DNA from 4 places in the Streptomyces sp. NPDC029151 genome. Region 1 is predicted to be linked to each of the others. Evidence: riboswitches for the same ligand, from Rfam matches in the RefSeq annotation. Region 1 holds a riboswitch; each other region holds the start of a gene.
What was found. Region 1 has a riboswitch for cyclic di-AMP ahead of ACZ4VF_RS15860 (C40 family peptidase). Riboswitches for the same ligand answer to the same signal wherever they lie in the genome.
Positions count from the first base shown of each region.

Region 2: linked by a shared signal. The riboswitch ahead of ACZ4VF_RS18330 (C40 family peptidase) and the one ahead of ACZ4VF_RS15860 (C40 family peptidase) in region 1 are both predicted to bind cyclic di-AMP.
Region 3: linked by a shared signal. The riboswitch ahead of ACZ4VF_RS22755 (transglycosylase family protein) and the one ahead of ACZ4VF_RS15860 (C40 family peptidase) in region 1 are both predicted to bind cyclic di-AMP.
Region 4: linked by a shared signal. The riboswitch ahead of ACZ4VF_RS07215 (M23 family metallopeptidase) and the one ahead of ACZ4VF_RS15860 (C40 family peptidase) in region 1 are both predicted to bind cyclic di-AMP.

Region 1 is NZ_JBVHWQ010000003.1:635,139-642,533, reverse strand. It holds gene bioB (biotin synthase BioB) at 1-707, opposite strand, end outside; gene ACZ4VF_RS15890 (8-amino-7-oxononanoate synthase) at 855-1,982, shown strand; gene ACZ4VF_RS15885 (DUF397 domain-containing protein) at 2,040-2,261, opposite strand; gene ACZ4VF_RS15880 (helix-turn-helix domain-containing protein) at 2,271-3,131, opposite strand; gene ACZ4VF_RS15875 (ATP-binding protein) at 3,345-3,800, shown strand; gene ACZ4VF_RS15870 (LysR family transcriptional regulator) at 3,917-4,840, opposite strand; gene ACZ4VF_RS15865 (LysE family translocator) at 4,925-5,542, shown strand; gene ACZ4VF_RS15860 (C40 family peptidase) at 5,550-6,023, opposite strand; cyclic di-AMP (ydaO/yuaA leader) riboswitch at 6,027-6,177, opposite strand; gene ACZ4VF_RS15855 (hypothetical protein) at 6,595-6,900, opposite strand; gene ACZ4VF_RS15850 (ATP-dependent Clp protease proteolytic subunit) at 6,908-7,395, opposite strand, start outside.
Region 2 is NZ_JBVHWQ010000004.1:402,565-409,959, forward strand. It holds gene ACZ4VF_RS18320 (M23 family metallopeptidase) at 1-1,121, shown strand, start outside; gene pcrA (DNA helicase PcrA) at 1,162-3,651, opposite strand; cyclic di-AMP (ydaO/yuaA leader) riboswitch at 3,914-4,082, shown strand; gene ACZ4VF_RS18330 (C40 family peptidase) at 4,093-5,448, shown strand; gene ACZ4VF_RS18335 (hypothetical protein) at 5,468-5,821, opposite strand; gene ACZ4VF_RS18340 (C40 family peptidase) at 6,224-7,291, shown strand; gene ACZ4VF_RS18345 (LuxR C-terminal-related transcriptional regulator) at 7,331-7,395, opposite strand, start outside.
Region 3 is NZ_JBVHWQ010000006.1:94,909-102,303, forward strand. It holds gene ACZ4VF_RS22735 (Ppx/GppA phosphatase family protein) at 1-104, opposite strand, end outside; gene ACZ4VF_RS22740 (DUF501 domain-containing protein) at 101-637, opposite strand; gene ACZ4VF_RS22745 (FtsB family cell division protein) at 685-1,161, opposite strand; gene eno (phosphopyruvate hydratase) at 1,265-2,560, opposite strand; gene ACZ4VF_RS22755 (transglycosylase family protein) at 2,897-3,610, opposite strand; cyclic di-AMP (ydaO/yuaA leader) riboswitch at 3,615-3,790, opposite strand; gene ACZ4VF_RS22760 (transglycosylase family protein) at 3,975-5,054, opposite strand; gene ACZ4VF_RS22765 (cytochrome P450 family protein) at 5,222-6,493, opposite strand; gene ACZ4VF_RS22770 (nucleoside triphosphate pyrophosphohydrolase) at 6,697-7,395, opposite strand, start outside.
Region 4 is NZ_JBVHWQ010000001.1:1,823,131-1,830,525, forward strand. It holds gene ACZ4VF_RS07210 (GntR family transcriptional regulator) at 1-177, opposite strand, end outside; gene ACZ4VF_RS07215 (M23 family metallopeptidase) at 393-1,148, opposite strand; cyclic di-AMP (ydaO/yuaA leader) riboswitch at 1,161-1,321, opposite strand; gene ACZ4VF_RS07220 (M16 family metallopeptidase) at 1,531-2,919, opposite strand; gene ACZ4VF_RS07225 (M16 family metallopeptidase) at 2,916-4,319, opposite strand; gene ACZ4VF_RS07230 (DNA gyrase/topoisomerase IV subunit A) at 4,780-7,239, shown strand; gene ACZ4VF_RS07235 (CobW family GTP-binding protein) at 7,252-7,395, opposite strand, start outside.

The sequences.
Region 1 (7,395 bases):
AGGAAGTTCACCGGCACCGAGTCCGGGTCCAGCTCACGCAGCGAGAACACCACGTCGACCAGGTCCTCGTCGGTCTCGCCCATGCCCGCGATCAGACCCGAACAGGCGGACAGACCGGCCGCGTGCGCCTTCTGCACCGTGTCCACCCGGTCGGCGTACGTGTGGGTGGTCGTGATGTCCCCGTACGTCCCCTCGGACGTGTTGAGGTTGTGGTTGTACGCGTCCGCGCCGGCCTCGCGCAGCCGCTCCGCCTGGCCGTCGGAGAGCAGACCGAGGCAGGCGCACACCTCGACCTCCTCGTTCTGCTCCTTGATCGCCTTGATGGTCTCGGAGACCCGGTCCACGTCCCGGTCCGTCGGACCGCGCCCGCTGGCCACCAGGCAGACCCGCTTGGCACCGCCCGCGAGGCCCGCCGCGGCGGCCTGGGAGGCCTCGTCCGGCTTGAGCCAGGTGTACTTCAGGATGTCGGCCTTGGAGCCGAGCCGCTGGGAGCAGTACGAGCAGTCCTCCGGGCACAGGCCGGACTTGAGGTTGACCAGATAGTTGAGTTTCACCCGGCGCCCGAACCAGTGCCGGCGCACCTTGCCGGCCGCGGCCACCACGTCGAGCAGGTCGTCATCGGAGGTGGCCAGCACGGCGAGCGCTTCCTCGCGGGTCGGCAGCTCGCGCCGAAGCCCCTTGTCCACCAGCGTGTTCAGCAGGTCCATGAGGTCCGATCCTGTCCTACGGGAGCGCCCCGGGCCAAGGAGACTTCGCACAACAGAGTCGCTTCACCGTGTGGGTATTGCCACACCATGGGCAGTCGGCCGTACCGCTAGGGTCTGTCCGCTACCTACAAAAGCACCGGAGGAACCATGGTGTTCGGCTGGATCGACGAGCAGGCCGAGGCGCGCCGCCGCGCGGGACTCGTCCGCACCCTGCGCCCGCGCCCCGCCGACTCGCCGCTGCTGGACCTGGCGAGCAACGACTACCTGGGTCTGGCCCGCCATCCGGAGGTCACCGAAGGAGCGGCCGAGGCTGCCCGGACCTGGGGCGGCGGCTCCACCGGCTCCCGGCTGGTCACCGGCACCACCGCCCTGCACACCGAGCTGGAGCGGGCGCTGGCGGCGTTCTGCGGGTTCGAGGCGGCCCTGGTGTTCTCCTCCGGGTACGCCGCCAACCTGGCCGCGGTCACCGCGCTCGGCCCGCACGGCTCGCTGATCGTCTCCGACGCGGGCAACCACGCCTCCCTCATCGACGGCTGCCGGCTCGCCCGGGGGGAGCGGCAGGTCGTCGGGCACGCCGATCCGGAGGCCGTGCGCAAGGCCCTGGCCACGCATCAGGGTCCGGCGATCGTCGTCTCCGACACGGTGTTCTCCGTGGACGGCGACCGCGCCCCGCTGGCCGGGCTGGCCGAGGCCTGCCGGGAACACGGCGCGGGACTGGTCGTGGACGACGCCCACGGGCTCGGCGTGCTGGGCGACGGCGGCCGGGGCGCGCCGTACGCGGCCGGTCTCGCGGGCGCCGGGGACGTGGTCGTCACGGCCACCCTGTCCAAGTCGCTGGGCAGCCAGGGCGGGGTGGTGCTCGGCCCGGCGCGGGTGATCGACCACCTCGTCAACGCGGCCCGGACGTTCATCTTCGACACGGGTCTGGCGCCGGCGGCGGCCGGTGCCGCGCTGGCGGCGCTGCGGCTGCTGGAGCGTGAGCCCGAACGGGCGGCGCGGGCCCGGGAGGTGGCCGCGGAACTGCACGCACGGCTGACCGCCGCGGGTCTGGAGGCGGTGCGTCCGGACGCCGCGGTGGTCTCCGTGCGGGCTCCGTCCCCGGAGCAGGCGGTGCGCTGGGCGGCCGACTGCCGTACGGCAGGCCTGGCCGTGGGCTGCTTCCGCCCTCCCTCCGTGCCCGACGGCGTCTCCCGGCTGAGGCTGACAGCCCGAGCGGACCTGTCCGGGGCGGAGATCGAACGCGCTGTACGGGTCATCGGCGAAACGCGACCGTGAGTCGGCGTGGCACGGCCGTGCGTCGCGCAAAAGCGGTCAGGGGCTGATCGAAACCGATCAGAGTGCGGTCAGGAATCCCGTCCAGCTCTCGGGGGAGAAGAGCAGGGCGGGACCGGCCGGCCTCTTCGAGTCGCGCACGGCGAGCAGTCCGGCCGCGGGGCCGGAGCGCGGCCGTGCCGTCTCCACGCAGTTGTTGGCTCCCGTGCTGTGGCTGCTGCGCAGCCAGCGCACATGGAGCAGGTCGGTACTGGCAGGGACGTTCCGAGGCAGAGCGGTCATGGTGCCTCCTTACGCGCCGTCACCTATTCCGGCGATGTAGTCCAACGAGTCCTCGGGGGAAAGGGCGTGGAACCGAAGGATGTCGAAGGCCTCCGAGTAGGCCATGAGGTCTTCTTTCCGTTCCAGGTAGAGGCTACTCGTCAACTGGTCGAGAACAACTACGTCCAGATCAGAAGTGCTCGGAAATGAGAAAATAACGAAAGGCCCGGTGAGGCCGACATGTGCCCCCGCGGCGAACGGCAGCACCTGGAGCCGTACCTGGGGCAGCCGCGCGGCCTCCATCAGCCGCTCCAGTTGCCGCGCCATCACCTCCGGACCACCGACCTCGCGCCGCAGCACCGCCTCGTCCAGTACGGCGCTCAGCACCAGCGGCGGGTCCGAGCGGAGCACGTCCTGCCGGGCGAGCCGCACCTCCACCAGCGTGTCCAGGCGGTCCTCGTCCAGGTCCTTCACCGCCGCCCGGGTCACCGCGCGGGCGTACTCGGCCGTCTGGAGCAGACCCGGCACGACCGTGGTCTCCAGGGTGCGCATCGCGCTGGCCTGCGACTCCAGGCTGATGAAGTCGCGGTACGTGGGCGGCAGCACCCCGCGGTAGGCGTGCCACCAGCGGTGCCGGCCGCCCGCGTCCTCCGACCCGGCCAGCATCAGCAGCAACTCGCGCAGATGCCCGTCCCGGACCCCGTAGGCGTCCAGCAGTAATTCCAGATCCGCCGGTTTCACGCCGCTGGAGCCCGTCTCGATGCGGCTGACCTTCGACTGGTGCCAGCCGACCAGCCGTGCGGCCTCACCACTCGTGAGCCCGGCGCCGGTACGCAGCATGCGCAGCTCGGCGCCCAGTTTGCGGCGCCGCACCGCCGGACCGTTCTGCATGGGCTTCTCCTTACTCCTGACGGGCCGCCCCGATACGGTCTCCCGTCGCAGAGTTCACCGCTTCGAGCGACAGATATATGCATATCTTGGTGGATCGCCCCCCGTGACCGGCCCGTTGGTGGCAGTCTGGCGGACAAGCACCAGTCCGGGACCGTACTCGAACCCCCCGCCGCCTGTCGGACCGCGGTCCCGTGGGAAAGGGACGACGTCGCCATGGCAGACCACCTGGAAGCATCCGTCACTCTGCCGAGCGATCCCGCCTCGGTCTCCGCCGCCCGCTCCTACGTCGTCGGCACCCTCGCGGAGTGGGGTCTGCCCTCGGACACCGAGACGGCCGACACCGTCCGGCTCATCGTCTCCGAACTCGCCACGAACGCCGTACAGCACACCTTCGGCCAGTCACCCACCTTCACGGTCGAGATCGCGCTGCACCATGACGAACACCTGCGCATCGGTGTCACGGACAGCCACCCCCGCTTCCCGAAGAGACTGCCCGCCGCCGTCCAGCAGGACAACGGTCGCGGCATGGTCATCATCCGCTGGCTCACCGCGGAGTGCGGCGGCAGACTCCGCATCCGCCCCACCCGTGAGGGCGGCAAGACGGTCTCCATCGAACTGCCCTGGACCGTCCCGGCCGCCCCGGTCCCGGCGGGCCAGCCGGAGCCGTAACCCTCCCGCACGGGGCCACGCCGGTGCTTCGGGGCCCCACCGGACACCTCGCGCACGGCAGTGTCCCCGAGGCGTCGGCCCACGCCGGGAACCGGTGGCCCGCGCACACGGCAGGCTCAGCCGCCCGTGCTCCTCCCCGCCCGCCCGAACGCCCCCCGCAGCAGCGCCCGGAAGGCGTCCGCCGCCGGATTCGTCTCGTCCGCCCGGTACGCCACCGAGATCGTGCGCCGCAGCCGCCCGCCCTCCAGCGGCCGCACCCCGACCGGCGTCGTCGCGGTCCGCGCCACCATCTCCGGTACGACGGCCACCCCCAGCCCGGCACTGACCAGCGCGCACACCACGGCATAACCGGGGGTCGGCACCAGCAGCGCCGGTGTGGCACCCGCCTCGGCGAGCAGGGCCTCGATCTCCCGCCGGGCCGCATGGTGCGGCGCCATGCTGATCAGCGGCTGTCCGGACAGCTCCGTCAGCGGCAGCCGGGCCGAGGCACTGGCGAGGGCGTGCCCCGGGGCCGTCACCAGCACCAGTTCCTCCACCAGGACCGGCTCCAGCCGCACCGCCGCCGGTACCGGGACGGGCTCCGCCGGATGGTAGGTGTGGGTGAGCGCCAGGTCCACCTCGCCGGCCGCCACCGCGGTGACCCCGGACGGCGGGTCGTAGTCCGCCACCGAGAGCCGTACGTCGGGATGCGCCCGGCGGAACGCGCTCAGCGCGGGCGGCAGGAGATGCACCCCGGCCGTCGGGAACGTGCCGAGCCGCAGCGCGCCGCCGGTGAGACCGGTCAGCCGCGCCAGTTCGTGCCGGGCCCGCTCCAGTTCGTCCAGCACCCGGCGGGCATGGGCCACCAGGACCTCCCCGGCCTCGGTCAGCCGGGCCCCGCGGTGGTGGCGCACCAGCAGCGCCGCCCCCGCCTCCCGCTCCAGCTTGGCCAGCTGCTGGGAGAGGGCGGGCGGCGTGTAGCCGAGCCGGTCCGCGGCCCGGGTGATCGAGCCGGCCTCCGCGACGGCCACCAGCGCGGCGAGCCGAGTCGGGTCGTACATGCGCTCAGGCTAAAGCAATGCTTAAGGCTCACCCTGCTGATTCCACATACCTGCTGAAGGCTGTTCCCCGGCAGGCTGGCCGGCATGGACGCACAGCTCATCGCCTTCACCGGGATCGCCGCGGCCCTGGTCGCCATGCCGGGCGCCGACTTCGCCGTGGTCGTACGCCACGCGCTCGTCTCGCGCCGGGCCGGCGCGGTCTGCGGTCTCGGCATCGCCGGCGGGCTCCTGGTGCACACGACCCTGGCGGTGGCCGGCGTCGCGGCCGTCCTGGTCGCCGTGCCCGCGCTGTTCCGCGCCCTGCAGCTGCTGGGCGGCGCCTACGTGCTCCAGCTCGGCGTACGCACCCTGTGGGGGCTGCGGCGGCCCGCCGGGACGCCCGGAGAGACCGCGGCCGGAGCCGCCCACCCGCTCCGGCAGGGCTTCGTCACCAACGTGCTCAACCCGAAGGCCTCGCTGACCTTCCTGAGCCTGCTGCCGCAGTTCGTGCCGGCGGGCAGCCAGGCCCTGCCGCGGACCCTGCTGCTCGCGCTGATCGTGTGCGTGCTGGCGCTGCTGTGGTTCCAGCTGGTCGCCCTGCTGGTGGAGCGCCTCGGCAGCCGGCTGCGCCGGCCCCGGGCCGCCCGTGGGCTGGAGGCGGGCACCGGGGTGGCGCTGACGGCCCTGGGAGCGGCCCTGCTGCTGGAGCCGCTCCTTGCCTGAGGACGGGTCAGCTGACCCGGCCGTACCAGACGCTCCTCGTCCAGATCTTCTGGAGCTTCACCACGTCGCCGGTCTTCGGGGCGTGCCAGATCTTCCCGTGACCGGCGTAGATGCCGACGTGGTAGACGTTCGAACCCGAGTGGAAGAAGACCAGGTCCCCCGCCTTGCGGCTGCGGGCGGAGATGTGGTGGGTCTTGTTGTACTGCTGCGCCGCGGTGCGCGGCAGCTTCTTGCCGGCCTTCTTGTAGGAGTAGAGCGTCAGCCCCGAGCAGTCGAATCTGCGCGGCCCCGTGGCTCCCCAGGCGTACGGGGCACCCTTCTTGGAGGCCGCGATCCGCAGCGCTTTGGTCGCCGTGGTCGCCGCCGAGGCCTCACCTGCGAGACCGGGCACCACGATCGAGCCGCCGACGGCGGCGAGAGTGAGAGCCGAGGCCGTGCCGGCCCGGGCCATCAGCGACGGGACACGATTGAGCGCAGTCATGCGCAACCCTTCGTCAGCCGCCTGTGAAGGATGACCTGTCGGATTCGGGCTGGCGAAGTTGCCCGGCCGCGTTGCCGCGGCTTCACCCCAAGGGCTGCTCGGAACCTCACGCCCGTCCGTGTCGGACGAACATCCGTTCCGGCGACCCGTCTTGCTTGGGTCCTCCACTCCTGCCGATCCACTCCGTCGACCGGTCATCCGGGCGGCGGCAGGACTCGGCGTCCGCCCGGATCGCCCCGCCGCGGTGGCGGGGGCTTGTCGTCAGACAGGGATCTTGGCTCACTCCTGTCCGAAAATCCCAATGGAATCGGGGATTTGTGGCGTTACTCACCACTCACCCGTTCGGGTGGACACTGCTCTGTTCGAGCCTCCGTCAGTTCCCGGACGTAGCCCCCGACCTGGGGCGAAGCGTCGCCACGCGACCCGCGAACCCGCGTGCCGCGCAACTCGGGAGGCCCGGAAAACGATCCGGATGTACACCGGTCGGCGGTACGTCGTTCGGGCCGTTTCAACTCCCCTCCGAACGACGCCCGTCGACGCCCGGGTGTCCCGGGCCGGTCGGATGTCCGTCTCAGCCGGCGCCGTCCGGCGGGAGCGCGACGCGAGCGACCCGGCGCTCACCGTCCAGCACCCGCAGGGCCCGTGCCAGCGTGTCCCCGTGCAGCTCCGTCTCGCCCCGCTGGTGCATCAGTGCGAGCGCGTCGCGCAGCTCTGCCGCCTTGCGCACCAGGGCCTGCGCCGCGCGCAGTCCGTGGTAGGTGCCCCCGGGGCGGGCCGGGTTGATGCGGCCGAGCAGGTCGACCGCCTCCAGGTAACGGTCGACCAACTCGCCCTCGGCGCGGGTCAGGGCGGGCAGCGGCGGAAGGTCCGGCAGCACGGCCGGCTCACCTCGCGCCCGGTGCGCCGGGCGTGTCCCGGCGGCTGGGCACGATGCCGTCCACCAGACCGTAGGCGACGGCTCCGGCGGCGTCCAGGATCAGGTCACGCTCCAGGTCCGCGTCGACCTGCTCGGCCGTGCGCCCTGTGTGCCGGACGAGCATCTCGCGGAGCGTCTCCCGGGTCCGGGTCAACTCCTCGGCCTGGAGGAGCAGGTCGCTGGGCTGGCCGCGCACCGGTTCGGGCAGCGCGGGCTGCTCGATCACCATGCGTGCACCCGGAAGGGTGAACCGCTTGCCCGGGGTGCCGGCCGCGAGCAGCACCGCGGCCGAGGCGGCGGCCTGGCCCAGGCAGTAGGTGACGACGTCACAGGTGACGTACCGCATCGTGTCGTAGATCGCCGTCATGGCGTCGAACGAGCCGCCCGGCGAGTTCACGTACAGCGTGATGTCCCGGTCGGGTGCCGCGTGCTCGAGGTACATCAGCTGCGCCGTCA
Region 2 (7,395 bases), on a different contig from region 1:
GCCAGTGGGACGCCAACTCCTGGCTCCAGTCCGACGGGTCCGGCGGCGCCGACGCCACCCAGCAGTGGGAGTGGGGCACCCAGTCCTTCGACACGGGCGCGTACGACGCCACGCAGTGGAACTCCGCCGGGCACACCGTGCCGGCGCAGCCGGAGCGGACCGGTGAACCGTTCGACCAGTTGCCCACCGCGACGTTCGAGGCGGTCGGTGACGCGCCGGCCCCGTTCGAGCAGATGCCGTACGAGGACGCCGACTTCGGCGACCACCACCCCGCCGACGAGGGCGAACCGGACTCCACCGGCGAACTGCCCGTGACCGGCCTGCTGGACGGCCAGGAGGAGATCAGCCCGGCGCCCGCGACCCGCGCGGGCTCGCGCAGCGGGGCGCGCTCCCGGCGCCGTACGCCCGCCAAACGCTCCGCGCTGCTGACCGTCGCCGTACCGTCGGCCTGTGTCATGGGGGTCGCCGGGATCGCCGCCGCCTCGGTCGGCGCGCTCGCCGACGACTCCAAGGACACCTCCACCAGCGCGGCGGACGCACAGCCGGTCAAGCCGTCGGTCGCCAACAGCAAGCTGGACAGCCAGCTCAAGACGCTCTCCGCCGGCGCCACCGACTTCGCCGACCGGGCGAGCCGCACCCAGGAGCGGATCGACCTCAAGGCACAGCAGGAGCTGGAGAAGAAGAAGGCGGCCGCGGAAGCCGCGCTCAAGGAGCGGCTGCGCCCCAAGTTCGCGCTGCCGGTCGCGCAGCACGGACTGAGCGCCTACTTCGGCCAGGCGGGCATCAACTGGATGTCGGTGCACACCGGCATCGACTTCCCCGTCTCCTACGGCACCACGGTGATGGCCGCCACCGACGGCACGGTCACCACGAAGTGGAACAGCGCCTACGGCAACATGCTGATCCTCACGGCGAAGGACGGCACGGAGACCTGGTACTGCCACCTGTCCAGCTACCGCGTCGCCTCCGGTTCGACCGTCAAGGCGGGCGAGCCGATCGCCTACTCCGGCAACTCCGGCAACTCCACCGGCCCGCACCTGCACTTCGAGGTACGGCCCGCGGGCGGGGCGGCCATAGACCCGCTGCCGTGGCTGCGGAGCCACGGGCTGGACCCCACCTGAGCCGCCGGGCCCCGCTCTCCAGCGGGGCCCTTCCGGTCTGCTACAGCTTCTCCACCGGCGCGTACCGCAGCAGCAGCCGCTTCGGCTTGGCGTCGCCGAAGTCGATCGTCGCCTCCGCGTTGGCGCCCGTGCCCTTCACCGCGACGACCGTGCCGAGCCCGAACTGGTCGTGGGTGACCCGGTCGCCGACGGCCAGCCCGACCACCGGCTTCTCCGCCGTGCGCCGCGTGGCGAACCCGGACGCGCCGGACGCCGAGGAACGCGACCGCGTCGAGGACAGCGAGGCCGCGATCCCGGACGCCGGCCCGGACGACACCGGCGCCGCCGCCCCCGTCCGCTTCCACTCCACATGGGTGGGCGGGATCTCCTCCAGGAAACGGGAGGGCGGGTTGTACGACGGCTGGCCCCAGGCGCTGCGCATCGCCGACCGCGTGAGGTACAGCCGCTCCCGCGCACGCGTGATGCCGACGTACGCCAGGCGCCGCTCCTCCTCCAGCTCCTTGGTCTGGCCGAGGGCGCGCATGTGCGGGAAGACGCCGTCCTCCATGCCGGTCAGGAACACGACCGGGAACTCCAGGCCCTTCGCGGTGTGCAGGGTCATCAGGGTGATGACGCCGTCGCCGTCCTCCTCGTCGGGGATCTGGTCGGAGTCGGCGACCAGCGCGACCTGCTCCAGGAAGTCGGCGAGCGTGCTCTGCTCGTCCTCACCGCGCTCCTGCTCGAACTCCAGGGCCACGGCGGCGAGTTCCTGGAGGTTCTCGATGCGGGTCTCGTCCTGCGGGTCGGTGGAGGCCTGCAGCTCGGCCAGGTAGCCGGTGCGTTCGAGGACCGCCTCCAGGACGGTCGCCGGACCCGCGCCGGACTCCACGATGGTGCGCAGGTCCTCCATCAGGGTGTTGAACCGCTTCACCGCGTTGGTGGAGCGCGCGGCCATGCCGTACGCCTCGTCCACCCGCTTCAGGGCCTGCGGGAAGCTGATCTTCTCGCGCTGGGAGAGGGCGTCGATCATCGCCTCCGCGCGCTCGCCGATGCCCCGCTTGGGCACGTTGAGGATGCGGCGCAGCGGCACCGAGTCCTCCGGGTTGGCGAGGACGCGCAGGTAGGCCAGGACGTCCCGGACCTCCTTGCGCTCGTAGAAGCGGACCCCGCCGACGACCTTGTAGGGCAGGCCGACGCGGATGAAGACCTCTTCGAAGACACGGGACTGGGCGTTGGTGCGGTAGAAGACGGCGACGTCTCCCGCGCGCGCGTCGCCCGCGTCGACCAGCCGGTCTATCTCCTCGGCGACGAACTGGGCCTCGTCGTGCTCGGTGTCGGCGACGTACCCGGTGATCCGGGCGCCCTGGCCGGCGTTGGTCCACAGGTTCTTCGGGCGGCGGGACTCGTTGCGCTCGATGACCGCGTTGGCGGCGGACAGGATGGTCTGCGTGGAGCGGTAGTTCTGCTCCAGCAGGATCGTCGTCGCGTCCGGGTAGTCCTCCTCGAACTGGAGGATGTTGCGGATCGTCGCGCCCCGGAAGGCGTAGATCGACTGGTCCGCGTCACCCACGACGCAGAGTTCGGCGGGCAGAACGTCGTACTCGCCGGGCGGGGTGTCGGCGTCCTCCGCGGCGCGCTCGCCGGTGCCGACGAGCTCACGCACGAGCGCGTACTGGGCGTGGTTGGTGTCCTGGTACTCGTCCACCAGGACGTGCCGGAAGCGGCGGCGGTAGTGCTCGGCGACGTCCGGGAAGGCGCGCAGCAGGTTGACCGTCGTCATGATCAGGTCGTCGAAGTCCAGCGCGTTCGCCTCGCGCAGCCGCGACTGGTACATGGCGTAGGCCTGGGCGAGGGTCTTCTCGAAGCCGTCCGTGGCCTGGGCGGCGAAGTCCTCCTCGTCGATCAGCTCGTTCTTCAGGTTGCTGATCTTGGCGCTGAACGACTTGGGCGGGAAGCGCTTGGGGTCGAGGTCCAGGTCGCGGCAGACCAGGGCCATCAGGCGCTTGCTGTCGGCGGCGTCGTAGATCGAGAAGGACGAGGTGAAGCCGAGCTTCTTGCTCTCCCGGCGCAGGATGCGCACGCACGCGCTGTGGAAGGTCATCACCCACATCGCGTTCGCGCGCGGGCCGACGAGCTGCTCGACACGCTCCTTCATCTCGCCCGCGGCCTTGTTGGTGAAGGTGATCGCGAGGATCTGGCCCGGATGGGCGTTCCGCTCCGCGAGCAGGTACGCGATGCGGTGGGTCAGCACCCGGGTCTTGCCGGAGCCGGCGCCGGCGACGATGAGCAGCGGGGAGCCGGCGTGCACGACCGCGGCGCGCTGGTTCTCGTTGAGCCCCTCCAGGAGTGCCGCCGGGTCGAGCACGGGGCGGGGGGCTCCGTCGCGGTAGTACGCGTCCCGGTCCGGTGGCACGTCGAACTTCCCACCGAACAGATCGTCCGGAACCTGCTCCGGAGTGTGATCGTCCTCGGGCGGCGGCGGGGGCTCCTCCTCGCGCCCGCGAGGGGCCTGGAGGTCCGCCAGGAAGCTGTCGTCAAAGAGGCTGCTCATCGCTCTCCGAGTCTAGGGCGCCCCACCGACAACCGGTCGCCGTCCCCGGAACCCGCCGCCTTCGCCGAAGCGTCCGTCTTCGCCCCTGCGACGCCTTTCCCCTGCTCACGCACGGGAAGCGCCCGGTCACGGACACATGAAACCGCCCCAAGGTCACGGAAATGTATCGGACATACCTCGCACCAACCTTCACAGAAGACACACGAGTTGGCTAGGTTGCCGTCAGGCCGCACGACCCCTCTCCGGCGAACCTCGCCGGGCCGCGCGGCCTCCGCCGAGTCCGGCGCGCCCCGCACGGTGCCCGGAGCCGGGGACCCACCGATCCTGGGGTGAATCGGCCGACTCCCACCGGGACGACGCCGTAGGGCAACCCTTCCGAGCATCCCGCCCGAACCCGACAGCTAACCCGGTAGGCGGCAGCACGGGAAGGAGTCGCCTCCCTTGGCGTCGCACCGCAAGCCGCGCCCCGGCGGAACCCCGGGAGCGGGCATCCGCACCCCCGCCCTCGCGGGCCCCGCCCTCGCCACCGCCGCCCTCGCCTCCGTGGCCGTCCTGCCCCAGACCGCCGAAGCCGCGCCGGCGGCCGGTGACGGCAGGCCGAGCCCGGAGGAGGTCGAGCGCAAGATCGAGGACCTCTACCGCAGAGCGGAGTCGGCGGCCGAGGCGTCCGCCGCGGGCCGGGAGTGGGGCGGACGGTCGGACCGGGGGGCCGCACGCGCGGAGCGCGGGACCGGACCGGGTGAGCGGGGGAAGGGACGTGCCGAACGGACCGAGCGCGGGACCGGGTGGACCGAGCAGGCCGAGTCGGCAGGGCGCGGGACCGAGCGGGCCGAGCGCCGGGCCGGGCGGGGTGCGCGGGGCGACCGGACCGCGGAGGGCGTCGGGGCGGCCGGGGCCGATGTTCCCCGCCCTGGGGGCGCTGACAGTCTTCAGCGGCTCCGGGACGAGGTAGCCCGGCGCGCCCAGCACCGCGCCATTCCCAGCCTGCGCGGCATGATCCCGGCCCAGCGGGGCACGGGCCGGGACGAGGACGGCCGCGCCACGGCGGGAGGGGCCACGCCCGCGGGGACCGCGCTCGCCGGCGGAACCACGCGCACCGGGGGTACGGCTCTCACGCCGCCCGTCCGCGCCACGCCCGCCGCCCCGCCCGTGCCGGACACGGCCCCCCTCGCGCCCGTGGGAGCCGGCGCCCTCACCGCCTCCCCCGACGCCGTACCGGCCGCCCCGCCCACTCGGCCCGCCCGGACCGTCGCCCGGGCCGCCGAAGCCGCTCACGTCCCCCACACCGCGACGGCGGCCTCCGCTCCCGCCACCGCGCAGGACACCGACTCCGGCCCCAAGGCGGCCAAGGCCGCCGTGCAGAGGAAACTCGCTCACGCGCGCGTGCTGCTGTCCGAGCGCATCGTCCAGGCCACCGCCGCGCCCTCGGGGACGTACGCGACCAAGGCCAGGAAGGCCATCGCGTTCGCCCGCGCCCAGCTCGGCAAGCCGTGCGTGTGGGGTGCGGCGGGTCCGGACTCCTACGACTGCTCGGGCCTCACCCAGGCCGCCTGGAAGTCGGCCGGCGTCACGCTGCCGCGCACCGTCCGCGAGCAGGCCGGCGCCGGGACACCGGTCGCGCCGGCCGACGCCCGCCCCGGTGACCTCGTCTTCTTCCACGACGACGCCCGCCATGTCGGGCTCTGCACGGGCGACGGCATGATGATCCACGCACCCAGGCCGGGCGCGTACGTCCGCGAGGAGCCGGTGTCGGGCACCGGCGAGCCGGCCGTCCACAGCGTGGTGCGGCCGGGCTGAGACGGGGGCGCGCCGGGGATCAGGCCCAGAGGACGGCGATGAAGACGTTGGCCGTGGTGAGCAGGCCGACCAGCCCGAAGAGGCCCTTGTCGATCCGTTCCTCGTCGCGCTTCACGTAGACCAGGCCGAGGATCACGATCAGCAGCGCCAGCTTCACGCCGATCTTGATGTTGTTGACGTGGTGGTCGTCGGCCTGGTCGAGTCCGACGAGGGCCACGCCGGTGACCAGCATGGTCAGTGCGCCGTGCAGCATCCCGGGCACGAACCGGGCCGCGCCCTGGCCCATCGCCTTCACCTGGGTGAGGAAACCGCCGAGCAGCGCGGCGATACCGATGATGTGCAGGCCGACGAAGAGATGGATGAGTGCGTCCATGGGGCCGGAGCCTAACCGTGAGCCACCGGCCCTCCTCCATCGGGCCGGAATATTGCATATATCCGCCCCATAGCACCCCACGACCCACGGCAGTCCCACTTTCCGCCCTTCGGTCACCACGCTCTGTAAAGGCGACGACTGCCGCCCGCGGACGCGGACACATCCGGTCACTTCACGGTCCGTCCGCACCAGTTCCGTACAGTCCGTTACCAAGCCGTCACTCTCCGGCCTACCGTCCTCCCCCAGGTGACCGGCTCTCCCCACCGCCGCCGGACCGGCGGCGGCAGTCGGCCACCACCGCCGAGAAAGGCCCCGCGGCGGCCCGCTCCCCCTGTGCGGGCCGCCGCGGAGCGTACCGACCGCTCGGTCGCAGGAGACGTACGGAAGGACGTGACGGTCCAGGTGGCATCCCACCGCAAGCCCCCGCAGCGCCCGCTCAGCGGTCATACGGCCCGGACGGCCGCCACGCTCGCCCTGGCGGGCGCGGCCGCCGCGACGGCCTTCGACGGGACGGGGCACGCCGAGCCGCAGCCGACGCCGGCGCAGGTGAAGGCCAAGGTGGACACGCTGTACCGGGAGGCCGAGGCCGCCACGGAGAAGTACAACGGGACGAAGGAGAAGGCGGACGCGGCCCAGCGGCGGCTGACCACGCTCCAGGACGAGACGGCCCGCGAGCGGACGAAGCTCGACTCGGCCAGGGAGGTGCTGGGTTCGTTCGCGGCGGCGCAGTACCGGGACGGCGGCATCGACCCGGCCTGGCAACTCGCCCTCTCCAGTGACCCGGACCGGTACCTGGACGGCGCCGCGTTCGCCGAGCGGGCCGGTGACCGGCAGGCCGCCGCGGTCTCACGGGTGCGCCGGCAGCTGCGGGAGATCGAGCGGTTGCGCGGTGCCGCGCGCATCGAACTGAGGTCGCTGCGGTCCCGGCAGGCGGAGCTGAACCGGCAGAAGAAGACCGTCACCGGCAAACTGGACGAGGCCCGGCGGCTGCTGGCGCGGCTGACTCCGCGGCAGCGGACGGAGGTCACCGGTGCCGGCGGCACGGGCGGGGCGCACGCCTCCCGGTCGGCCACGGACCCCAGGGAGCCGCTGGAGCGGGCCGGGTCCGCACCGGCCCCCACGGCACGCGCTGCGGCGGCCGTCGCCTACGCCTACGGCAAGCTCGGCAGCCCCTACGTATGGGGCGCGACCGGCCCGAACGCCTTCGACTGCTCCGGCCTGGTCCAGGCCGCCTACCGCTCCGCCGGCATCTCCCTGCCCCGCACCAGCTACGCCCAGATCAACGCCGGCCGGCGGGTCTCCCGCTCGGAACTCCAGCCCGGGGACCTGGTGTTCTTCTACTCCGGGATCAGCCACGTCGGCATCTACGTGGGCAACGGGCAGATGATCCACGCCCCGAATCCCTCGGCACCGGTGCGCCTGGCCCCGATCGACCAGATGCCGTTCGCGGGGGCGACCAGGGTGGCGTGAGGGTCCGGTGAGGGCGGGGCGGTGGCGGGGCCGTAGGGGTCAGACCAGCCGGCGCGCGGTCGCCCAGCGGGTCAGCTCGTGCCGGTTGGACAGCTGGAGTTTGC
Region 3 (7,395 bases), on a different contig from region 1:
ATCCGGCGGTCCAGCTCCGTCAGTTCGCCCGTCTCCGGGTCGGCGTCGGCGACCAGCAGGCGGATGGAGTTGGTGCCGCAGTCGACGGCGGCGACGCGGGTCACCTCTGCTCCCCCTCGGTCTCGTCGGACGTCACGCACGCGCCCTTGCGCCACCACTCCGGCAGCATCGCCAGGGCCTCGTCGCCGAGCGGGTTCACCCCGGGGCCGGCGGCCAGCGAGTGGGCGACGAGCACGTGCAGGCACTTGACCCGGTCCGGCATGCCGCCGGCGCTCGGGAAGCCCTGGAGGACCTCGATCTCGTCCCGGCGCCGGACGTAGTCCTCGTGCGCGGCCCGGTAGGCGGCGGCCAGCTCGGGGTCGCTCTGCAGCCGCTCGGTCATCTCCTTCATCACGCCGTTCGCCTCGAGCGTGCCGATGGCGGAGGACGCCTTCGGGCACGTCAGGTAGTACAGCGTCGGGAAGGGCGTGCCGTCGGGCAGGCGGGGTGCCGTCTCCACGACGTCCGGCTGACCGCACGGGCAGCGGTGCGCGATGGCCCTCAGGCCCCGCGGCGGGCGGCCCAGCTGCTGCTTGAAGGCCTCTACGTCCGCGTCGGTGGGCTCGGTGCGCGGAGTGGGCGGCGGAGGCGTTTCCATGACTGCTTTCAGAGTGGCTTTCTGGTCGTACCGGCCGTGTCGCCGGCTCACTGGTCGGAGGCGTCGGACTTGTCGACGCCGTCCCAGACGTTCGCGTACCAGGGCCGGTGGGCGGCCCCGAGGTCGGCGCGGGACTGCTTGGCCGCGCCCGGGTCGATGACCACGTACCCGGTCTCGCCGGGCCTCACGTAGTGCAGCCGGCGGCGGATCTGCTGCTCGGCGTAGGCGTCGTCCTGCCAGCGCGCCTTCAGGTCGCGCAGCTGCTCGACGCGCTCGCGCGCCTGCTCCCGCTGCCGCCGGAGGTCGGCGATCTCCGCGCGCTGGGAGACGTACTGCCGCATCGGGTAGGCGAGGGCGACGATCAGGGAGCAGAGCACCAGCGCGAGCAGGGCCGCGCGGCCGGTGAGCCGGGAGCGGCGGGCCTGCCGCTTCGTCTGGGAGCGGTAGACCCGGGCGGCCGTCTGCTCGCCGAGCAGCCGCAGCCTGGTCGCGGTGGAGAACCGGTCACGGTCCTTCACTGCCATCTTCCCCGCCTCCCGTTCACACACGCGCGTACGTCCCCGGACACGGTACGGGACCGGGTGCGGGGACGTACGTACGACTGGCTAGGCCTTACGCCAGGTTGGCTCAGCCCTTGGAGACCGCGCCGCGGAAGCGCGGGAACGCGCTGCGGCCGGCGTAGACCGCGGCGTCGTCGAGGATCTCCTCGATGCGCAGCAGCTGGTTGTACTTGGCGACGCGCTCGGAGCGGGCCGGGGCGCCGGTCTTGATCTGGCCGCAGTTGGTGGCGACGGCCAGGTCGGCGATGGTGACGTCCTCGGTCTCGCCGGAGCGGTGGGACATCATGCACTTGAAGCCGTTGCGCTGGGCCAGCTCGACGGCGTCCAGCGTCTCGGTCAGCGAGCCGATCTGGTTGACCTTGACCAGCAGGGCGTTGGCGGCGCCCTCCTCGATGCCGCGGGCCAGGCGCTCGGGGTTGGTGACGAACAGGTCGTCACCGACGAGCTGGACCTTGTCACCGAGCTTGTCGGTGATGGTCTTCCAGCCCTCCCAGTCGTCCTCGAACAGCGGGTCCTCGATGGAGACCAGGGGGTACGCCTCGACCAGCTCGGCGTAGTACTCGGTCATCTCGGCGGCCGTGCGCTCCTTGCCCTCGAAGAGGTAGGAGCCGTCCTTGTAGAACTCGGACGCGGCGACGTCGAGGGCGAGCGCGATCTGCTCGCCGGGGGCGTAGCCGGCCTCCTTGATCGCCTCCAGGATGAGGTCGAGCGCCTCGCGGTTGGAGCCGAGGTTCGGGGCGAAGCCGCCCTCGTCGCCGAGGCCGGTGGACAGGCCCTTGTTCTTCAGGACCTTCTTCAGCGTGTGGTAGACCTCGGTGCCCCAGCGCAGGGCCTCGGAGAAGGACTCCGCGCCGATCGGGGCGATCATGAACTCCTGGATGTCCACGTTGGAGTCGGCGTGCGAGCCGCCGTTCAGGATGTTCATCATCGGCACCGGCAGCAGGTGCGCGTTCGGGCCGCCCAGGTAGCGGAAGAGGGGCAGGTCGCTGGCCTCGGAGGCGGCGTGGGCGACGGCGAGCGAGACGCCGAGGATGGCGTTGGCGCCGAGGGAGCCCTTGTTGTCGGTGGCGTCCAGGTCGAACATGGCCTGGTCGATCAGGCGCTGCTCGGTGGCGTCGTAGCCGACCAGCTCCGGGCCGATCTGCTCGATCACGGCGAGGACGGCCTTCTCGACGCCCTTGCCCTGGTAGCGGTTGGGGTCACCGTCGCGCAGCTCGATGGCCTCGAAGGCGCCGGTCGAGGCGCCGGACGGGACGGCGGCACGACCCGTGCTGCCGTCGTCGAGGCCGACCTCGACCTCGACCGTGGGGTTGCCTCGGGAGTCCAGGATTTCCCGGGCTACGACGACGTCGATGGACGGCACGAGCATCTCCTTCTTGGATGTGACGCTGGAAGTGCGGGCTGGGTGCCTTACGGCTGTGCCTTGCGACTAGAGCCTAACCGTCCCGGGGGCGTCGGCCACCGACCGACCGTCCCGTGGACATGCCGACCGTACCTTTTGTTTCTGCGCCAAACAAAGGGCTTCGGGGAGCTCGGTGCTCCCGGGCAGAAAAAAACCCGCCCCGGTGCGTACGGGGGAACACGCACCGGGGCGGGGGGCCCGTGGGGACGGGGGGTGGCCCGCACGGGGTCTCAGGGGGCCGGGCGGGCCCGGGGGACCCGCCCGGGGAGGGCCGCGGGGGTCCGCCGGCCGCTCCTCTTACTTCAGGTGCAGCTGCTGGCCCGGGTAGATGAGGTTGGCGTCCTGGACGATGTCCTTGTTCAGCTCGAACAGCTTCTGCCAGCCGCCCTTGACGCCGTTCTTCGCGGCGATGGCACCGAGGGTGTCACCCGTGACGACCTTGTACTCGCCGTCGCCCTTCTTGACCTTCTTGCCGGTCGGGGTGGTGACGGTCTTCTCCGTCGACGGGGCGGTCCGGGTGGTGGAGCGGGTGGTGGACTGCTGGTCGGTGGAGCGGGTGGCGGCGGAGCCGGTGCCGCTGCCCGAGCCGCCGGTGCCGCCCGAGGTCGAGGGGGCGCTCGGGGCGGAGCCGTTGTACGGGGTACCGGACAGGCCCGTGCCGCATACCGGCCAGGCGCCCTTGCCCTGCGCGGCCAGCACCTTCTCGGCGACCGAGATCTGCTGCGACTTGGAGGCCTGGTCGGCGGTGGCGGCGTACTGCGTGCCGCCGTACGCGGACCAGGTGGAGGCGGAGAACTGCAGACCGCCGTAGTACCCGTTGCCGGTGTTGATGGACCAGTTGCCGCCGGACTCGCACTGGGCGACCTTGTCCCACTCGGCGGTGGTGGCGGCGGAGGCGTTGCCGGCCGCCATCAGCGGGGCGGCGACGGCCGCGCCGGTGACACCGGCGAGCGCGATGGCCCGGGTGGCCTTGGACGGACGACGGTGCTTGCCCTTGCCGGTAAACAGCATGGATCGATCCCCTCACCGACGCCTGCGAGGTGAGCTGTCGGGTTCGGGCCGGTTGAGTTGCCCGGCCGCGCTCCCGCTTGCGCGGAAGTCGCGGCTTCACCCCCAGCCGGTCCCAGCCTCAACTGCTGGTCCCGGCGCCTACCTTGGGTCCCCCGCTCCTGCCTACGGCGCTTGACGCGACGACTGTTCCCGGGTGGGCCGCTGGCAGGATTCGGCGTTGCGACCGCCGGGGCTCGTGGTGACGAGCGGCCTCGACCGTAGACACGCGCCGCGCGGAATTTCAAAGACGATCAGGGCTTCTGAGACTCATCCCACACTTTCGCCAAACCGGACATTACGGCGTCAAATGGGGCGTCAACTCCGCCTAGTTCGCGTCCGTTTCACCCGCGACGTCCAGCGTCTGACCGGCGGCGATGTGATCCGGGTCGGACCCGATGGCCTTCTTGTTGTCCGCGTAGAGCGCGCGCCACCCGCCGTCGACGTCGAGGGAGTCGGCGATGGAGACGAGGGAGTCGCCCTGGCGGACGGTGTACGTGTCCGTCCCGCGGGACGCGTGCCGGCCCGACACGGTGTCGTCCTGACCGTTTGTCACGCTTTCGTCCGCACTCGCCCCGCGGTGACGTCCGCCGCCGAGCGCCCCGGTGTCGACCAGGCTCCAGGAACCGGCGGCCCGCTGCGGGTCGTTCTCGACGCCCGCCTCCGGGGTGGCGGGGGCGGAGCCGTCACCGGGCGCGCTGGAGCCACCGGCGCCCGGCGAGGCGGACTTGTCGGACTTGGGGGTGTTGGTCCCCGCGGAGTCGGCGTCCGCACCGGCGTGCTTGCCCGGCTTGCCGGTCGGCGTGGTCGCCGGATCCGTGGACGATCCGGCGCCGGAGCCGGAGTTGGCGTCGGGGCCGGCACCGGTGGAGGACGGCGAATCCGGCGAACCGGACGCACCGGAGCCGTCGGAGGACCCCGAAGTGCCGGAAGTTCCGGAGGTGTCGGACTTCTCGGTCGATCCGGACGTCCCGCCCGAACCGCTCTTGTCGCCGGAGCCGCCGACACCCGTGTCGACGTCCACGGAACCCGAGTCGGTCGTCAGGCCGGACAGCAGGGCGCAGGTGGCCCACGGGGCGGTGCCCTTGTCGGCGAGGATCTTCTCGGCGACGGCGATCTGCTGGTTGCGGCTGGCCTGGTCGGGGCTGGCCGCGTACTGGCCGCCGCCGTACGCGTTCCAGTCCTCCTGGGAGATCTGGAGGCCGCCGTAGTAGCCGTTGCCGGGGTCGGCGCTCCAGGAGCCGCCGCTCTCGCACTCGGCCACCTTGTCCCACGTGCCGCCGTCGGCCGCGCTGGCGCTCGCCGCGCCGAGGAGCGGGATGGCGATGGCGGAGCCGGTCACTCCGGCCGCGACGAGGAGGGCAGGGGCCTGGCGGGGGCGACGGTGTCGACCGTTCCCGGAGAGCATGCAGAAGCCTTTCGAGCGACAGCAGGGCCGACGCGGCGGACGGAGCGGGTCGCCGCGCTGATGGGTGAACGTATAGGCAGACGATCACTTGTCACAAGTTCATGCCGCGCAGATCACGTGAAGATCACAGAGTTGAACGTCGTTCTTTTCCTCTGGAGGGCCTGTGGTCAGGCCGTGGGCGTGAACTCGACGGGCAGGGTGCGCAGGCCGCGCATGATGAGTCCGCCGCGCCAGCGCAGCTCGGCCGGATCGGCGGCGAGGCGCAGGTCCGGCAGGCGGGTGAGCAGGGTGGCGAGCGCGGTCTGGCCCTCCAGGCGGGCGAGCGGCGCGCCCAGGCAGTAGTGGATGCCGTGGCCGTAACCGAGGTGCTGGTTGTCACGGCGGCCGAGGTCCAGCACGTCCGGCTCGGCGAACCGCTCCGGGTCCCGGTCGGCGGCGGCGAGGACGACGAGCACCGGGTCGCCCGGCGCGATGTCCTGCCCGCCGATGGTGAGCGGCTCGGTGGCGAACCGCCAGGTGGCCAGCTCCACCGGGCCGTCGAAGCGCAGGAGTTCCTCGACTCCCGTCTCCAGCAGGTCCCGTTCGCCGCGGGCCAGGGAGGTCTGGAGCCGCGCGCGCTGGTCGGGGTGGGTGAGCAGGGCGTAGGTTCCGTTGCCGATGAGGTTGACGGTCGTCTCGAAGCCGGCGAACAGCAGGATGAAGGCCATGGCGGCGGCCTCGTTCTCGGTGAGGTGCTCGCCGTGGTCGGAGGCGCGGATGAGGCCGGAGATCAGGTCCTCGCCGGGCGTGGGCGCGGCGGGCAGCGCCTCCCGCTTCCGGTGGATCAGCTCGGCGAGGTAGCCGCGCATCTTCTTCACCGACCGGGCGACCCCGCCCCGGGGGCCTCCGCCGTGCCGGATCATCATGCCCGCCCAGTCCCGGAAGTCGTCCTGGTCCTCGCGCGGGACGCCGAGCAGGTCGCAGATGGCGTAGATGGGCAGCGGGAAGGCGAAGTCGTGGATGAGGTCGGCGGACCCCGTCTTGGCGAACCGGTCGATGAGGTGGTCGGTCAGTTCCTGCACCCGGGGGGCGAACTCGGCGACCCGGCGCGGGGTGAACGCCTTGCTGACGAGCTTCCTGAGCCGGGTGTGGTCCGGCGGGTCGATGTTCAGCAGGTGTGTCATCAGCTCGGCCTTGCGCTCGCCCGGGATGCCCGTCTTGCCCTTGGCGTGCGCGGGCTCGTCGTGATGCGCCGGGTTCTTGCTCAGCCGCTGGTCGGCCAGGGCCTGCCGGGCATCGGCGTACCGGGTGACCAGCCAGGCCTCGACCCCGCTCGGCAACCGCGTCCGGTGCACGGGGGCGTGCTCGCGCAGCCAGGCGTACGCCGGGTAGGGGTCGGCCGCGAACTCCCAGGTGAAGAGGGCGGGCGCGGACTGGTCGGGGCTGTGCTGCTCGGTCACTCCTCGACGGTATCCGGCCGGGCGGCCCCACCGCGTCCAGGCCTCCGCGCACGGGCCACGGCCGCCCGCTCCAGCATCTCCCCGACCCGCTGCGCCGCGGCCGGTGAGCGGCGGACCGCGGCCGGCAGCGCACGTCTCGGCTCCCGCGACTCGGCTGTCGCGCCGGCTCCCACGCCTCGCACCCGCCCGCCGGAGCAGCGGTACTAACCTGACAGCCCCTCAGCGGCCCGTATCGCGTCCCGGTACGCCCGCGCCGCCGCCCGCAGGGCCGCCTCCGGGTCGACGCCGGCCGCCTCGGCGCGGACCGCCAGCGCCAGCAGTTCGTACCCGATGCCCTCGCCCTCGGGCAGGGGGACCGCCAGGCCCGCCGTGCGGGTGCGGGAGGCGAGCTTGGCGGCGAGGGCCAGGCCGGGCTGGCCGAGCGGGACGCCCTCCGTGACCGAGGCGCGCCGCTTCTCCTCGGCCTTGGTGCGCAGCCAGTGCTCCTTGACGTCCTCCGGGGTCTCGGCCTCCTCGTCACCGAAGACGTGCGGGTGCCGGTGGACGAGCTTGGCGACGATGCCGCCGGCGACGTCGTCGATGGAGAACGGCGCCTCCGGGTCCTCCTCGGCGATCCGGGAGTGGAAGACGACCTGGAGGAGGACGTCGCCCAGCTCCTCGCGCAGCTCCGCGCGGTCGCCGGCCTCGATCGCCTCGACCAGTTCGTACGCCTCCTCGATGCCGTACTTCGCCAGGCCCTGGTGGGTCTGCCGGGAGGACCAGGGGCACTCGGCGCGGATGCGGTCCATGACCTGCACCAGGTCCAGCAGGCGGGCGCCGGGCAGGTCGTAGGAGGCGGGGAGCAGCTCCAGCTCCGGCATGGCGATCCGGCCGGAGCCGGCGAGCCGGGCGAGGCCGTCGGT
Region 4 (7,395 bases), on a different contig from region 1:
GCGCGTCACGACGAACCCCTCGGCCTCCAGGGTCCGCAGGGCCTCGCGCACGGGGACGCGCGAGACGCCGTACCGGCGGGCCAGGACCTCCTCGGTGAGCCGGCTGCCGCGCCCGTGAACGCCGGCGACGATGTCGTCCCGGATCGCCGTGCACACCGAGTGCGCCGGAATACGCATGACCGACCTCCGCCTCAATCCCCGTGAAACGTCGACGATAGACGTGTACGCCGACGATGGACGCGTGTTCCGTGACTCTATTCCAATGAGCCGGAATTTCCGACGGCAGGCGGTCATCCATGGATATTTTTTGGTCAGCGCACCCGGCGGACACCCCGAAAAACGGCGAAAGCCCCGGCGGTGAGCCGGGGCTTTCGACAGCCGTTTCGGTGGCGTCAGATGTGCACGCCGTGCCCGCGGAGGTAGGCGACCGGGTCGACGTCCGAGCCGTACTCGGGGCTCGTACGCGCCTCGAAGTGCAGGTGCGGGCCGGTGACGTTGCCGGTGGCGCCGGACAGGGCGATCTGCTGGCCCGGGACGACCTTCTGGCCCACCGTGACGCCGATGGACGACAGGTGCCCGTACTGGGTGTACATGCCGTCGGCCATCCGGATCACGACCTGGTTGCCGTACGCGCCGCCCCAGCCGGTGGAGACGACCGTGCCCGAACCCACCGCGTGGACGGCCGTGCCGCTGGCCGCGTGGAAGTCGATGCCGGTGTGCGAGCCGGAGGACCACAGGGAGCTGCTGGCCTGGTAGGCGGTGGAGACGTACGAGTGAGCGATCGGGGCGACGAAGGTGTTCAGCAGCTTGCGCTCCGCCTCGCGGGCGGCACGGGCCTTGGCCGCCCGCACCTCCTCGGCCCGCTTGGCGGCGGCCTTCGCCGCGGCCTCCCGGGCCGCCTTCTGCTCGGCGGCCTGCTGCTGGGCGGCGGCCTGCGCGTCGATCTGCTCGGGGACGTCCTCGGTCATGGTGAGGACGGGGACGAGGCCGGTCTGCTCCGCGGAGTTCTCGGCGGCGAGCGCCGGGGAGGCGGCGAGGGTGCCGATGACGCCGGTGGTGGTGAGGGCCGCGACGCCGGCCGCCTGAGCCGTGGTCCGCTTGACCCGGCCGGGCTTGCGGTGCTTCCCGGTGGCGCACATGAACGCCATGAAGTGGCTGGTCCTTTCCTTCCCTCTCGCCTACCGGGTTAGCTGACGGGTTCGGAGCAGGAAGGTCTCCTACGGGCCCCCTCGCAGCCGCGCGGGCGCCCGATTCACCCCAGGGACGGTGGGTCCCCGGCTCCCCTGGCTCGCGCCGTACGGGGACTCGGCGATGACTGTCCGGTGCCGCGGATGCGGCGCACTGCCTGACGAACAGCCCGGACGACGCTACGGCCGCGCGCTTTCAATCCTCAAACGGATCCGGGTTTTTGTAGCGCATCCCACAGGGCAGACAGGCAACCTCCGCCCCAAAACGGGCATCTGAGGGAACGAGTGGAACAGTGTGGGCCCTGGCGACACTCAGGTCGCCAGGGCCCACGCGCGCGTGCCGCTACTCGGCCGCCACCACGGTCACTTCACCGATGCCGAGCGCCTCCACCGGCGCCTTGATCTGCGCGGCGTCGCCGACGAGGACGGTCACCAGGCGGTCCACCGGGAAGGCGTTCACGACGGCCGCCGTGGCCTCCACCGTGCCCGTGGCGGCCAGCTGCTGGTACAGCGTCGCCTGGAAGTCGTCGGGCAGGTGCTGCTCGACCTGGTCGGCCAGCGTGCTCGCGACGGCCGCCGCGGTCTCGTACTTCAGCGGCGCCACACCGACGAGGTTCTGCACGGCGACGTCCCGCTCGGCGTCGGTCAGGCCCTCCGCCGCGACGGTCCGCAGCACCTTCCACAGGTCGTCCAGCGCCGGGCCGGTGTTCGGCGTGTCCACGGAGCCGCTGATGGCGAGCATCGCCGCACCCGTGCCGTCCGGCGCGGACCTGAGGACCTGCCCGAAGGAGCGCACGCCGTAGGTGTAGCCCTTCTCCTCGCGCAGGACGCGGTCCAGGCGGGAGGTGAGGGTGCCGCCGAGGCAGTACGTGCCGAGCACCTGGGCGGGCCACACGCGGTCGTGCCGGTCGGGACCGATCCGGCCGATGAGCAGCTGCGTCTGGACCGCGCCGGGCCGGTCCACGATGACCACGCGCCCGGTGTCGTCGGCGGTCACCGGCGGCACCGGCCGGGGCTCGCCCGGGGTGCCGGTCCAGGCGCCCAGGGTGTCGCCGAGCAGCTCGTCCAGGTCGATGCCGGTCAGGTCGCCGACGACGACCACGGTGGCCGTGGCGGGCCGCACATGGCGGTCGTAGAAGGCGCGCACGGCCGCCGCGTCGATCTTCTCGACCGTCTCCTCGGTGCCCTGGCGCGGCCGGGACATGCGCGAGGTGGCCGGGAACAGCTCCTTGGACAGTTCCTTGGCGGCGCGGCGGGCGGGGTTGGCCAGCTCGTGCGGGATCTCGTCCAGGCGGTTGCGGACGAGCCGCTCGACCTCGCTCGGGGCGAAGGCGGGCGCGCGCAGGGCGTCGGCGAGCAGGCCGAGGCCCTTGGCCAGACGGGAGGCCGGGACCTCCAGGCCGAGCCGGACGCCGGGGTGGTCGGCGTGGGCGTCCAGGGTGGCGCCCGCACGCTCCAGCTCGGCCGCGAACTCCTCCGCGGAGTGCTTGTCGGTGCCCTCGGAGAAGGCCCGCGCCATGATCGTGGCGACGCCGTCCAGGCCGGCCGGCTCGGCGTCCAGGGGCGCGTCCAGCAGCACCTCGACGGCGACGACCTGCTGGCCGGGGCGGTGGCAGCGGAGCACGGTCAGGCCGTTGTCGAGCGTGCCGCGCTCGGGCGCCGGGAACGCCCACGGCCTGGCCTCGCCCGGCTGCGGCTGGGGGTGGAAGTCCATCGTGGCGAGCTGGGTCACTTGGCCGTCTCCTCGTTCTCGGTCTCGTCGCGGCCCGCCTCCACGGTCGCCTCCTGCTCCGGGTCCTCCGGAACCCCGGCGTCCGGGACTGCCTCCGGGGACTTCGGCTCGTAGACGAGGACCGCGCGGTTGTCGGGCCGCAGACGGGCCCCCGCGACCTCCTTGACCTCCTCCGGCGTCACGTCCAGGACGCGGTCGACGGCGGTCAGGGCGAGCTGCGGGTCGCCGAACAGGACGGCGTACCGGCACAGTTCGTCGGCGCGGCCGGCGACCGTGCCGAGCCGGTCGAGCCACTCGCGCTCCAGCTGGGCCTGGGCGCGCTCCATCTCCTCGGGCGTGGGGCCCTCCGCGGCGAACCGGGCGAGCTCCTCGTCGATGGCGCTCTCGATGACGGGCACCTCGACGTCACCGGAGGTCTTCACGTCCAGCCAGCCCATGGAGGGCGCGCCGGCCAGGCGCAGCAGGCCGAAGCCGGCCGCGACGGCCGTACGGTCGCGGCGCACGAGCCGGTTGTACAGGCGGGAGGACTCGCCGCCGCCGAGGATGGTCAGGGCGAGGTCGGCCGCGTCGCACGCGCGCGTGCCGTCGTGCGGGAGCCGGTAGGCGGCCATCAGGGCGCGTGCCGGTACCTCCTCCACGACGACCTCGCGCTTCTGCTCGCCGATGACGTCCGGGAGGGAGCCGTCGCGGGGGGCGGGCTTGCCGTCGTGGGACGCGATGGAGCCGAAGTACTTCTCGACCCAGGCGAGGGTCTGCCCGGGGTCGATGTCGCCGACCACGGAGAGCACCGCGTTGTTCGGCGCGTAGTAGGTGCGGAAGAACTGGCGGGCGTCCTCCAGGGTGGCCGCGTCCAGGTCCGCCATCGAGCCGATCGGCGTGTGGTGGTAGGGGTGGCCCTCCGGGTAGGAGAGCGCGGTCAGCTTCTCGAAGGCGGTGCCGTACGGCACGTTGTCGTAGCGCTGGCGGCGCTCGTTCTTGACGACGTCCCGCTGGTTCTCCATGGACTCGTCGTCCAGGGCGGCCAGCAGCGAGCCCATGCGGTCGGCCTCCAGCCAGAGCGCCAGCTCCAGCTGGTGGGCGGGCATGGTCTCGAAGTAGTTGGTGCGCTCGAAGCTGGTGGTGCCGTTGAGCGAACCGCCGGCGCCCTGCACCAGCTCGAAGTGGCCGTTGCCCTTCACCTGCGCGGAGCCCTGGAACATCAGGTGCTCGAAGAGGTGAGCCAGGCCGGTACGCCCCTTGACTTCGTGGCGGGAGCCGACGTCGTACCAGAGGCAGACCGCCGCCACCGGGGTCAGGTGGTCCTCGGAGAGCACCACGCGCAGACCGTTGGCCAGGCGGTGCTCGGTCGCTGTCAGGCCCCCGGAGCCTGCCTCGGCTGTGGTCGTGTGACCCATGGGCATGTACGTCCCTTCGCGAGCGGAGGCGGTTGATGGAAACCGCTGTTTTCCTGCCGGTCCTGCCACTGTATGCAAAGCGTGCGGGGGCTTCGCGAAGTTCCCGCGGGACGTACGCCCACAGCGGATCCCGGGGCCCGCCCGAGCGCCCGGGCGGGTCGCGGTCGGGACGCGGTCGGGGCGTGGTCGGGCCGCGGCCGGCTCGCGGCCGCGGATGCAGCCCGGCGCCCCGGCCCGGATGCCTCACGCTTCCCCGGCGCCCCGGCCCGGATGCCTCACGCTTCCCCGGCGCCCCGGCCCGGATGCCTCGCGCTTCCCCGGCGCCCGGTGCCTGCCGCCGCGCGGTCCCCGAGTGACGGGCGCCGGGAAATCCTCCGGTACCGGGTCGCGGCACGGGTTGTCAGTGCCTCGGTCCACAATGGTCCGCGTCAGTTCCGTCCATCCTTTCAGCAAGGAGCCGGCAGCGATGGCCCGCCGCAGCACGAAGACCCCGCCGCCCGACGATTCGTTCGAGGAGAGGATCCTCGACATCGACGTCGTGGACGAGATGCGTGGCTCCTACCTGGAGTACGCGTACTCGGTCATCTACTCGCGCGCCCTGCCGGACGCCCGTGACGGCCTCAAGCCGGTGCACCGCCGGATCGTCTACCAGATGAACGAGATGGGCCTGCGCCCCGACCGCGGCTACGTGAAGTGCGCGCGCGTCGTCGGCGAGGTCATGGGCAAGCTGCACCCGCACGGCGACGCGTCGATCTACGACGCCCTGGTGCGCATGGCGCAGCCGTTCTCCATGCGCGTGCCGCTGGTCGACGGCCACGGCAACTTCGGCTCGCTGGGCAACGACGACCCGCCGGCCGCCATGCGGTACACCGAGTGCCGGATGGCCGAGGCGACGAGCCTGATGACCGAGTCGATCGACGAGGACACGGTCGACTTCGCGCCGAACTACGACGGCCAGGAGCAGGAGCCGGTGGCGCTGCCCGCCGCCTTCCCGAACCTGCTGGTCAACGGCGCCTCGGGCATCGCGGTCGGCATGGCCACGAACATGCCGCCGCACAACCTGCGCGAGGTGATCAACGCCGCGCGCCACCTCATCCGGTTCCCGAACGCCGACCTGGACGCGCTGATGAAGCACGTCCCGGGCCCCGACCTGCCCACGGGCGGCCGGGTCGTCGGCCTGGACGGCATCCGTGACGCGTACGCGACCGGTCGCGGCACCTTCAAGATGCGCGCGACGGTCTCGATCGAGACGGTCACGGCCCGCCGCAAGGGCCTGGTCGTGACCGAACTGCCGTTCACGGTCGGCCCCGAGAAGGTCATCGCGAAGATCAAGGACCTGGTCAACGCGAAGAAGGTCCAGGGCATCGCCGACGTCAAGGACCTCACCGACCGCGAGCACGGCCTGCGCCTGGTCATCGAGATCAAGAACGGCTTCGTGCCGGAGGCGATCCTGGAGCAGCTGTACAAGCTGACCCCCATGGAGGAGTCCTTCGGTATCAACAACGTCGCCCTGGTCGACGGCCAGCCGCTCACCCTGGGTCTGAAGGAGCTGCTGGAGGTCTACCTGGACCACCGCTTCGACGTGGTCCGGCGCCGCAGCGAGTTCCGCCGGGGCAGGAAGCGGGACCGGCTGCACCTGGTCGAGGGCCTGCTGACCGCGCTGGTCGACATCGACGAGGTCATCCGGATCATCCGGTCCAGCGAGAACTCCGCGCAGGCCAAGGAGCGCCTGATGGAGCGCTTCTCGCTGAGCGAGGTGCAGACGCAGTACATCCTCGACACGCCGCTGCGCCGGCTCACCAAGTACGACCGGATCGAGCTGGAGGCGGAGAAGGACAGGCTCACCGCGGAGATCGAGGAGCTGACCCGGATCCTGGAGTCGGACACCGAGCTGCGCAAGCTGGTCTCGGCCGAACTGGCCGCGGTCGCGAAGAAGTTCGGCACCGACCGGCGCACGGTCCTGCTGGAGTCCGGGGCCGCCCCCGTGGCCGCCGTGCCGCTGCAGGTGGCCGACGACCCGTGCCGGGTGCTGCTGTCCTCGACGGGGCTGCTGGCCCGTACGGCGACCGCCGGGCCGTTCCCGGAGGCGACGGCCGCCAAGCGCGTCAAGCACGACGTCATCGTCTCGGCGGTGCCGACGACCGCGCGCGGGGTGATCGGCGCGGTGACCTCGGCGGGCCGGCTGCTGCGGATCAACGTGGTCGATCTGCCGCAGCTGCCCGAGTCGGTGACGGCGCCGAACCTCTCCGGAGGCGCCCCGCTGGCGGAGTTCGTCTCCCTGGAGGACGACGAGACGGTGGTCTGCCTGACCACGCTGGACGAGTCGTCCCCGGGTCTGGCGCTCGGCACCGAGCAGGGTGTCGTCAAGCGGGTGGTGCCCGACTACCCTTCCAACAAGGACGAGTTGGAGGTCATCACCCTCAAGGAGGGTGACCGGATCGTCGGCGCGGTGGAGCTGCGCACCGGCGAGGAGGACCTGGTGTTCATCACGGACGACGCGCAGCTGCTGCGTTTCCAGGCCTCGATCGTCCGTCCGCAGGGCCGCCCTGCGGGCGGCATGGCGGGCATCAAGCTCACCGAGGGCGCGAAGGTGATCTCCTTCACGGCGGTCGATCCGGCCGCCGACGCGGTGGTGTTCACGGTGGCGGGCTCGCGCGGCACGCTGGACGACTCGGTGCAGACGACGGCCAAGGTGACCCCGTTCGACCAGTACCCGCGCAAGGGCCGGGCCACGGGCGGCGTGCGCTGCCAGCGGTTCCTGAAGGGCGAGGACTGCCTGTCGCTGGGCTGGGCGGGCCCGACGCCCGCGCTCGCGGCGCAGAAGAACGGCACTCCGGTGGAGCTGCCGGAGGTGGACCCGCGCCGGGACGGCTCCGGCACGTCGCTGCCGAAGACGGTGTCCGTGGTGGCGGGCCCGGTCCTCTAGGCGGACGGTGTCCTAGGCGGGCGGATCCTCCAGGTCGGCCTCCGCCTCGCCGGGACCCTGTACGTAGCGCAGGACGCCCCACATGCCGTGCTCGTCGGCGTGTGGGGCGCTGTCCCTGCACCCCTCCAGTTCCTTGCCGAGGGTGTCGGCGTCGAT